3 regions of the Paenibacillus sp. JNUCC32 genome follow, and region 1 is predicted to be linked to each of the others. Evidence: riboswitches for the same ligand, from Rfam matches in the RefSeq annotation. Region 1 holds a riboswitch; each other region holds the start of a gene.
What was found. A riboswitch is a leader RNA that binds a small molecule or an ion and turns the genes downstream of it on or off. The one in region 1 is predicted to bind cyclic di-AMP.
Positions count from the first base shown of each region.

Region 2: it holds a riboswitch for cyclic di-AMP, as region 1 does, so the genes downstream of both, JNUCC32_RS26975 (APC family permease) here and ehuB (ectoine/hydroxyectoine ABC transporter substrate-binding protein EhuB) in region 1, are expected to answer to the same signal.
Region 3: it holds a riboswitch for cyclic di-AMP, as region 1 does, so the genes downstream of both, JNUCC32_RS24615 (C40 family peptidase) here and ehuB (ectoine/hydroxyectoine ABC transporter substrate-binding protein EhuB) in region 1, are expected to answer to the same signal.

Region 1 is NZ_CP062260.1:6,453,224-6,456,501, reverse strand. Features, by position in the region: gene ehuC (ectoine/hydroxyectoine ABC transporter permease subunit EhuC) at 1-555, opposite strand, end outside; gene ehuB (ectoine/hydroxyectoine ABC transporter substrate-binding protein EhuB) at 557-1,411, opposite strand; cyclic di-AMP (ydaO/yuaA leader) riboswitch at 1,767-1,913, opposite strand; gene JNUCC32_RS28550 (SDR family NAD(P)-dependent oxidoreductase) at 2,282-3,025, opposite strand; gene JNUCC32_RS28545 (flavin reductase family protein) at 3,208-3,278, opposite strand, start outside.
Region 2 is NZ_CP062260.1:6,102,780-6,106,057, reverse strand. Features, by position in the region: gene JNUCC32_RS26980 (molybdopterin-containing oxidoreductase family protein) at 1-902, opposite strand, end outside; cyclic di-AMP (ydaO/yuaA leader) riboswitch at 1,388-1,583, shown strand; gene JNUCC32_RS26975 (APC family permease) at 1,750-3,278, shown strand, end outside.
Region 3 is NZ_CP062260.1:5,575,019-5,578,296, reverse strand. Features, by position in the region: gene JNUCC32_RS24625 (c-type cytochrome) at 1-143, opposite strand, end outside; gene JNUCC32_RS24620 (GNAT family N-acetyltransferase) at 305-805, opposite strand; gene JNUCC32_RS24615 (C40 family peptidase) at 1,312-1,785, opposite strand; cyclic di-AMP (ydaO/yuaA leader) riboswitch at 1,790-1,925, opposite strand; gene JNUCC32_RS24610 (hypothetical protein) at 2,272-3,099, opposite strand; gene JNUCC32_RS24605 (M1 family metallopeptidase) at 3,111-3,278, opposite strand, start outside.

The DNA.
Region 1 (3,278 bases):
CTCGGTCGTCCAGGAGATGTAATTGTTGCGGAGCACCATCGCCTGATACGTTAAATCCGCCATCGTGATGAAATAAACGAGCGAGGTGGATTTGATGAGTTCCACAAGCTGATTCCCGAACGGGGGAAGCATTCGCAGGGACGCTTGGGGCAGTATAACGTTCCACAGCCTCTGCCAAGGCCTCATATTAAGCGCCACGGCAGCTTCCCACTGTCCTTTCGGAACGGCCAGCACCGCACTGCGAACAATCTCGGAGCCGTATGCGCCGAAGTTAAGTCCGATCGCGAGAATCGCCGCCAGCATTTTCGGAAGCTCGATGCCGATGAACGGAAGGGCAAAATACAACCAGAAGAGCTGCACCAGCAAGGAGGTTCCCCGAAAAACTTCGACGTACACGGCCGTCACCGTGCGGACGATCCACAGCTTCGACAGCCGGCACAATCCGGCTGCAAAGGACATCACGATAGCCAGGATGGCTGAAAAGAACGCGACGATAATCGTGATCTCTGCTCCTTTGAGCAGCGTCGGAAGAAAATCGATCCAAGAATTCGGCATGCTATTCCCCGCAGAGCGCAGCGGCCGTCATCTCACCCGGGAGCTCTTCTTCCGTGAACCCGAACTCTTGCAAAATTTCCAGCAGCTCGCCCGACTCCTTCATCTTCTCAAGCTCTGCATTATAAGCCTCCTGGAACTCGGTATCCGCTTGGCGGAAAGCCGTAGCCCCATAACCGCGAACGCTTTCGCCATCGATGACTGGCTGCTCGAAATCAGCCACGCGTTCGATGCTGTCGTCGCTGGCTGAATCCAGCATCGCCTGCAGGGACGGCCCCGTCATGGTAATCGCCTGCACCCGATCGGCCTGGAGGGCGCTGATCGCCGAAGCCTGGTCAGGGACCTGTACGATCCGGTCCGAAGGAATGCCCGACTTCTCCATGTAGCCGATTTCGACCGCGCCGGTCATGACAGCCACCTTGGCCTGCTCATTCTTGGCAATGTCCTCATAGCTTCCGAGTTCCATCGGATTCCCTTGCTTTACCGCAAGGGCTTCCCCGATGCTGTACTCCGGATTCGCGAACAGGACGGCAGAGCAGCGGTCCGGATTAATGAACATGCCTGCCGTGATCAGATCAAACCGATCGGCCTGCAATCCGGCGACCAGCGAACCGAATTCCGTTAGCTCCCCTCTCATCTCCTTGATGCCAAGACGCTCCAGAATAACGCGGGCAATCTCAACCGCTTCACCCGTGAGCTCCCCATTGGCTTCTTTGTAGGCATACGGCTTCTCGTTCGCAAACCCTACGGTGATATATCCCTGCTCTATGGCTCGATCCAGCGTACTTCCTTTGTCGCCGCAAGCCGCGAGCAATACCACCATCATCACGGACAACACCAGCACAACCACTTTCTTCAAAACCTTCCACAACCTTTCGTAATAGCTTTTCACTTTCTTAAAAAACGGCATGACGAAATTATCCGTGTTAGCACATGTGTTAACTTGGATATATGGACATTCAGATACGCGTGCATGGGACGAGGCTTCAGGGAAGATGATTCATCGGCTTCCTTGCACGCTTTGACCCAATGCCGTCTGATAATCGATTCAATTCATTCCACATTTGCAGACGTTGCCCCTCCTCTGTAATTGAATGCAAAAAGACCACCAAACAGGGGATCTAGACATAGCTCCGCCAGCAGGGGGTCAAAAAATAGAGAAAAGGCCCCTATAGAGAATAAGGGCCTTTTGTATGAACATCCATTATGTATGCAAGACCCATCCACTGCTGACGAGGTTAGCTGACGGACTCGGGTAAGATGGTACCCTACACTCGTGAATTCCAAGTGACTCGCCCCTGGTGAAACTGGTTCCCCCGCTTTCCGGAATATGTATGCCGGAAACTAAGCGTGTGTTCATGATAAAGGGAAGCTCAGGAAAAGTCAAACCCCTTTAACCGCTTTTTCTGGAAATTCAGAAGTAAAAATACCGTTTTTGCAACGAGAATATCGAGCCTTTTGAACACCTTATTTAAGGCTGTCCATACACCGGATTGGTCATGGAATCCATGCTCCATTTTCCGCTATATAGCAGGCATTTGACGGGTCATGCGGAAATCGTTCATGACATATATGTTTTATGCCATGAATGAGCCCCGGATCAGGTAGTCTGCCCGTATGAAATACGGGACCGAAAAAAAATTTTGAAACACTCCATAAATAAGTTTGATAACAACGCCTGGAATGACTTGAAAAAAAGCCCCGATGCTTAGCATCAGGGCTTTTCTCGTCATACCGCGGTATAGCCGCCATCCACCAGCAGGCTCGTGCCCGTAATGAAGGAGGCATCTTCACTGGCGAGGAACAACACGGCTTTGGCCACTTCTTCCGGCTGTCCCAAACGGCCCATCGGATGAAGGCCGACCAAGTGCTGCGTGATCGCTTCCGTTCTTCCCTGGATCAGCGGCGTATCGATATATCCCGGACACACGGCATTGATTCGGATTCCTTTGGAGGCATAGTCTGCGCTGAGCGACTGGGTTAACAGCTTGACGCCCCCCTTAGCCGAAGCATAGGCGGTTACCCCTGCTTTTCCGACATGGCTATGGATCGAGCCGCAGTTTACGATCGCCCCTCCGGTTCCTTGGGACAGCATTTGCTGAATAACATACTTATCGCACAGGAAGACCCCTGTCAGATTAATATCAATCGTTCTCTGCCAGTTATCCATCGTTAACTGATCGGCAGGAGCATCATGGGCAATGCCTGCATTGGCGAACAATACATCGACACGACCAAAATGCTGCACCGTCTGATTCACCATATTCGCGACTTCCTGCTCTTGGGTTACATCCGTTTTGACGAACAGCGCTTCAAAGCCGGCTCCTCTCAATTCGTCGGAAACCGCTTGGCCCTGGTCGGAATAATCCGCGATAACGACCTTGGCTCCCTCTTTTGCAAAAAGTCTGACTGCCGCTTCGCCAATCCCGCTGGCGCCTCCCGTCACAATGACAACCTTGGAATCAAATTTCATGCGTTGATCACTCCTATGTTGTAAATTCATCAACCGGCTATCCATTCATGTAGAATGGGCAAATACCGACCATGATATTCCAATACCCCGTTTCCTAATGAATGACCAGCAACCTATCGAAGAAAAAGAATGTTCGCTAAAAATAGTCGCAAAGCAATAACCCTATTCAAGCTCAAGCCCTATCAGACCGGCCGCTCAATCGTAAACATCTCTCCCAGGGTCGAATAGATATTTCCTGCCATGCGGCTCACAG
Region 2 (3,278 bases), 350 kb from region 1:
ATATGGATGTAGGAGGTATCGGCCCGGCCATAGAGGTCGGCCAATTTCTCGATATCCTCGATCGAGATGCCGGTAATGGAAGAAACGTGCTCCGGCGTGTATTCTTTGACGTGCTCGCGCAAGGCTTCATGACCAATCGTATACTTGCGGAGGAATTCCTCATTTACCATGCCGTCACGGAACATGATGTGCATGAGGCCGACGGCCAGCGCCGCATCCGTGCCTGGATACAGCGGAATGAACCAGTCCGCCCATTGCCCCGTCTGGTTCTTGTGGACATCGATCACAACGACCTTGGCACCGGCTTTGCGTGCTTTCTCTGCAATCACCATCTGGTGCATATTGGTGCTGACGATGTTTCCGCCCCAGACGAGGATGACGTCGGCTCGTACGGTGTCCTCCGGAACGGTTCCCCCATTAAACCCCATCACGGATTTCCAGCCCTCATTGCCCGCGGAATTGCAGATCGACTGCTTCAGGCGGCTGGCACCCAGCCTGTTGAAGAATCTGCGGTCCATGCCGTCGACGCTCAATATCCCCATATTGCCGTAGAAGCTGTAGGGCAGGATGCTCTCGGAGCCGTATTCCTCGATCAAGCCCTTATAGCGTCCGGCTATCTCCTGAATGGCTTCGTCCCAGCTGATCCGCTCGAAGGCGCCCTCTCCCTTGGGACCTACTCTTCGCAGCGGATAGAGCACTCGTTCCGGATGGTACACCCGGTGTGCCATATTACGGACTTTATTGCAGATGGCTCCCTGCGTAATCGGATGCTCCGGATTACCGGTCACCTTGACGATTTTTCCGTTCTCTTTATGCAGCAGCAGGCCGCATGTATCGGGACAATCCAACGGACATACCGCCGGAAATACGCCGTTTTCCTGATGAATCATCGCTTGAGTCATTTCGTGCTTCCCCCTTTTGCTCGGCTGCATCATATCCCATTATCTTAAAAGAAAATCGGGGTTCCAGTAAAGTCATACATTTTTTTCTAATCAGGTGATTCACTTTTCTTCCCCCCGGGTATATTCCTATCAAGAGCAAAGAAGAGGAACCCAGACCCTTTCTCTTCCTTGCCGAATCATGGACCACTCCCAAAAAAATTCGCCATGCCAGTGTCTCCTCCCCCGAGACCGGCATGGCGAATTTGTTTATATGGCATCCTCCCAGTGACCGATGTTCCCCGCGACTAACCTTCCATATTATAGAAACTCGTGATTTTCGCAGAAAACATGCAAAATAAAAAGCCTGTCAAAGCCACGTCTTTATGTAAGCGCTTATCTGTCATTTTTTATAAATAATTCTGTTCGAATGATCGTTGGAGGATGTTTTACAAACGATTGGAGCAGGCGTAATATACTATTCAGCTTCGAAAACATTCTTCATATTCACATGACATTCGCTTAATTTCCTTGATGGAAAGCGGGGGAACCAACCGTATGGAGGGATACCTATAGGATCCTTCAACCATACTAAGGGGTGAATCCTGATTCAATCGCGTACGTACGCCGCGATGGAATCAGGTAGGGCGACTCTCACCGCCCGAATCCGACAGCTAACCTCGTCAGCGTTGATCGGGAGGGTTGTGAACTTGTGATCAAACACAGGGTTCTAACCTGTGTTTTTTGTTTGCCAAAAATCAGCATAGGAAGGGTGACCGTTCCTAGGTCCAGCATATAAAAAACACCGATAGAAGTCCGTTCAGGGAGCTTCTACCATGAACTTAATCTTAAGCGGCGGTGAAAAACAACCATGTTATCCTCAATCAAGCGCTTCCTCATCGGAAGACCGCTTAAATCGACGGAATTAGGCGAACAAAAGCTGAATAAAACCAAGGCGCTGGCCATCCTGTCATCCGATGCACTATCGTCCGTGGCCTATGGCCCGGAACAAATCCTCATTGTGTTGATGACCGTCGGGGCAGCTGCCTATTGGTATTCCATACCGATTGCCGTCGGCGTCCTGGTCTTGTTGCTGGCACTTATCCTGTCGTACAGACAAATTATTTTCTCCTATCCGCACGGCGGCGGCGCATATGTCGTGTCCAAACGGAATTTGGGCATGTACCCGGGGCTGGTGGCCGGCGGTTCCTTGCTCGTGGACTATATCCTGACGGTTGCGGTCAGCGTGTCGGCCGGGACGGATGCGATCACGTCGGCTTTTCCGGAATTGCATGCCTATAATCTGCCGATCTCCATCGTGTTCGTTCTATGCTTGACCGTATTGAATTTAAGAGGGGTTACGGAGTCGGCCTCCATACTGGCTTATCCGGTTTACCTGTTCGTGCTTGCGTTATTCATCCTGATCGGGGTAGGGATATTCAACATTGCCACAGGCCATGCGTCTCCGGAGCTTCATACGCCGATCGGCACGCCCGTAGCCGGGCTGAGCTTGTTTCTGCTCCTGCGCGCATTTGCCTCGGGCAGCTCCGCCCTGACCGGCGTGGAGGCGATTTCCAATGCCATTCCGAATTTCAAAGACCCGGCCCCGAATAACGCGGCCAAAACTCTGGTGGCGATGGGGTCGCTGCTGGCCCTGTTATTTTCGGGCATCGTTTTCCTGGCTTATTACTATGGGGTCAGTCCCAGCGAACAAGTCACGGTCGTTTCCCAAATTGCCGAGCATACCTTCGGGCGAAATGCGCTTTATTACTTCATACAAGGGACAACGGCCTTAATTCTGATCCTTGCCGCCAACACGGGGTATTCCGCTTTTCCCCTGCTTGCCGTCAATCTGGCGAAGGATAAGTTCATTCCTAGAATGTTCACCGTCCGCGGCGACCGTCTGGGATACTCAAACGGAATCATTATTCTTGGATTTTTCTCCATTCTGCTGCTGCTGGCTTTTGAAGGCAAAACCGAGCATCTGATTCCGCTCTATGCCGTCGGCGTGTTTATCCCGTTTACCCTCTCCCAGACGGGGATGATGGTGAAATGGATTCGCGAAAAGCCCGAAGGCTGGATCGTCAAGCTGATCATTAACACCACCGGCGCATGCATCAGCTTTATCGTGACCATGATCTTCTTCTTTACGAAATTCGCCCAGGTGTGGACCGTGCTGATATTCCTGCCGCTGATCATCTGGATTTTCACCCGGATCCGCAAGCATTACGAGGCGGTAGCGGACCAGCTCCGGATTACGACCTGCGAGCCGGTTAAGCCGATTGAGGGGAATGTCATCATCCTGCCTGTGGCAGGAATCACGCATGTGGTGGAGAACTCGCTGAATTACGCCAAATCGCTGGGAGCGGGCCAAATCATCGCGGTGTACGTGCCGTTCGA
Region 3 (3,278 bases), 880 kb from region 1:
GCTGCGGCAGCATCCAGAGTCACTTCCGGCATAGTCGGCTTCTCTTCCTGAGCTACCTGTTCCTTGCCTGGGAGCGTAAACATCAGCGCAATAGCCAACGCACATGCGACGAAGAACAATCCGCTCATGATCCATTTTTGCATCGTCATATCGTCCCTTCTATGTATACTGCACTTTTGCACTTGTCTCCATTATAAACCAACATCCATAGACAGCATAGCCAGTTGTGACAAAAAAAGCAACTATACCGCGCGCCTTCATAAAAAGTACACAAAATTGTGCTTTTTCATATAGACAAGGATTACTATTCCTCATTTGCCGGAGGCTCATACACCATGCAGTGGAAAAGGGCGTTTCCCGTCGGTGTAAGGCGCTCGTACGTATCGGTGATATGAAAGCCCGCCTTTTCGTATGCACGGATCGCGCGCTCATTCCAGGTCATTACCTCCAGGTCGATCTCATCGGCAGGCCGCCTCCGCCTCGCTTCCCGGACAATCGTCTGCATAAACCGTTTACCCATTCCCCGCCCGCACCAATCAGGCCGCATGCCCAGCCCGATCCGCGTAACCTCATGCATCGGAAACAGCTGGGCAAATCCCCATAGCGTCTTCCGTTCATCCAAAATCGAAATGTACTGTTCCCGGCGGATGTCCGGATCCCCAAACTCGATCTCAAGCCCCTTCATCTGCTCCCAGGGAAGAAAACCGTAAATGTTATAGGGAGGAGGATAGGTCCAGGCGCATATTTCTTTCGCGTGCTCTTCACGCATGACCACCGTATGAAATGAAATCGGTGCTGCATCCATTGGCAAAGTCCCCCTGTCATAATTACAAATTAAATTATACCCCATTTCTCAAACATTCTAGCCGCATTCAAAAAGCCCGTCCAAGAGAAGTAGGTCTCCTTTGACGGGCAAACGGATATGTATGGGCAGGACGAGGATAAGACATCGAAGCTTGGGAGATTCTCCGGTCGACTTTTCATACTGATCATTGCTCATGATGCGTTCGGCATCTACGTATCGCTGCTCGTAGTAGTCCTCAGAAAATAAAATCAATATTTTTCCATTAGGGTGTTTAATGAAGGGAGAGGAGGGTATATAAAGGGTAGAAGATGCAATGACTTGAGGATGCGAAGAGAATTTGCATAATAATTTTCTTTTTTTCTCGAAAAGTGGGAACTTTTTCGTTGTCCCAAACGTTATAAAGGTATACACAGAGGCAGAAAAAAGAAAAAGCCGCTGGATGAGATCGGCACAATCTCATACGCCCAGGGCTTCTTGTAAAGGATAAATCAATGAAGTTCCAATAATTAATTGTAGTTCACAGCTACAGACTTGTACGTAGACTGACTCATGACTCGCTTAGCACCTACGTATCGATTGGCGTAATAGCTCTGGCTCAGCGGACTGATGATGACACCGCGCGAGGATGAGGAATGAGCGAATTTGCCGCCCCCAACATAAATACCCACATGAGATACACCTCTGCCGGATGTGTTGAAAAACACGAGATCGCCAGCTTTCAGCTTGCTCTTGGCTACGGCCGTACCGACTTTGTATTGAGCTCCAGACGTGCGCGGCAGGCTTAGACCAAGTTTCTTGTAGATATAGCTGGTGAATCCGGAGCAGTCAAAACCATTCGTTGTGGTTCCACCTGTTTTATAAGAGACACCAATGGCTGGTTTGATTGCAGTATTTAATTTGGAATCGGCGAAAGCGCTTCCGGTCCCTAATGTGAGTGCGAGGGCCAGGCCTAGAGAAATGGCCGTTAACTTCTTTTTCAAAACAAAAAGCTCCTTCCATTGCCTGCGAGGTTAGCTTAAGGGTTCGGTTGAAGGTCCCCTATGATCCCTCTCTTGCGAGATCAATTCACCCAAAACGGATCCCCCGCTTCCCAATCATGGGAATTCGGCTCCTTAAAATGTTGATGAACCCATTCATAGACGTCTGACGTTCCAACATGCTTAACGAAATTACATAGTTCCAGCAAAAAGTTACAGTAAAGATGACAAAGTTGTTACTAACATATTCGTTATTTTAGCAGAGTATTAACAATTTGGCAAATGAGGAAAGCTCATTTTTATACAAAAAAACCTGTCCCCATCATGCGGGATCAGGTTTTTTTGTAATTTGGCCATCGGAAAATGTAATATTGAGGAAAAATGAGCTTCTATTCTTTGTAAAATCAAGTCCGAGAGAGAAATGTGTCGCTTCCGATTACAGCATATTTACGAGCTTGTTTATCATATGATGGTAACGAAATGTAACGATTAGGCATGCTGCGAGGAAGAATCCCGCCACAAATGGTATTGGGCGGAAATTACCCAAATTTGGAAGAGTCCATTCAGAAAATAAGAGGCTTGCTGAATAATCAAGCCAATCAATCCCGCCCAGAAGAGCGATGCCGAGCTTAGGAGCAAAAGAATGACGCAGGCCGATCCGCCAACGGTAAGGGATAACAGCACAGCCGTGCCCAGTCGGCGGAAGAGCGCAAGAACGGAGCTGATCATGCCGGAATTGTCCGTACGGCCGAATTGCATATAGAGCAATAACAGGCGAATCAGATAGGCGTACAGAAACCATCCGGCTGCATGAGGCAGCGCATGAAGCAGCAGAACCGGCTCATGGATCCCGTTCAGCAGAATCGGAAGGATTTTGGGCAGAATCCAGTATCCGGGCACAAAGGTAAGAACAAGTTCGATCAGATAAAATACCGTAACGGGCTTCCATAGCTTCTGCATGCCGGTGAAGAAGAATAATCCGCGCTCGCCCTTGGCCTCCTGGTGGAGGTTATAGAAGATGCCTGCCCGAATGAGCGGGGTACATACCATCCGGATCAGGAGCAGAGCGGCCAGAAGCCAACCATAGGTATGGACCGTGCCGCTTAACGACAGACTCATCTCGCCCTCGTAGAAGAATAACAGGCGGCTAAGCTCGTTAGGGGCAGAATCCGGATACCGCATCAGCAGGGGGACGACTGCCGATTTTACAAGCCGGTACAGGCAATATCCCCACAGCATGCGGTACAAGAACAGCAGAATGGAGACGTATAATTGGTCTTTAACACTGATCCACCCTTGGCCTGCATAACTTTTCATGTGCTCCCCCCTCACCATGACAGGCTGCCGAACAACGTCTCCACAAGCTTGGTAATACTGAGATTCCAGCGTGTGACCACCTTCGGATCCATTCCTGCCTTCATATAGTTATTGATGTGTCTATTCTCCAGAACGATGGAGTATTTCGGATCAACCATGGCCCAGGCGAGCGGGGTGCT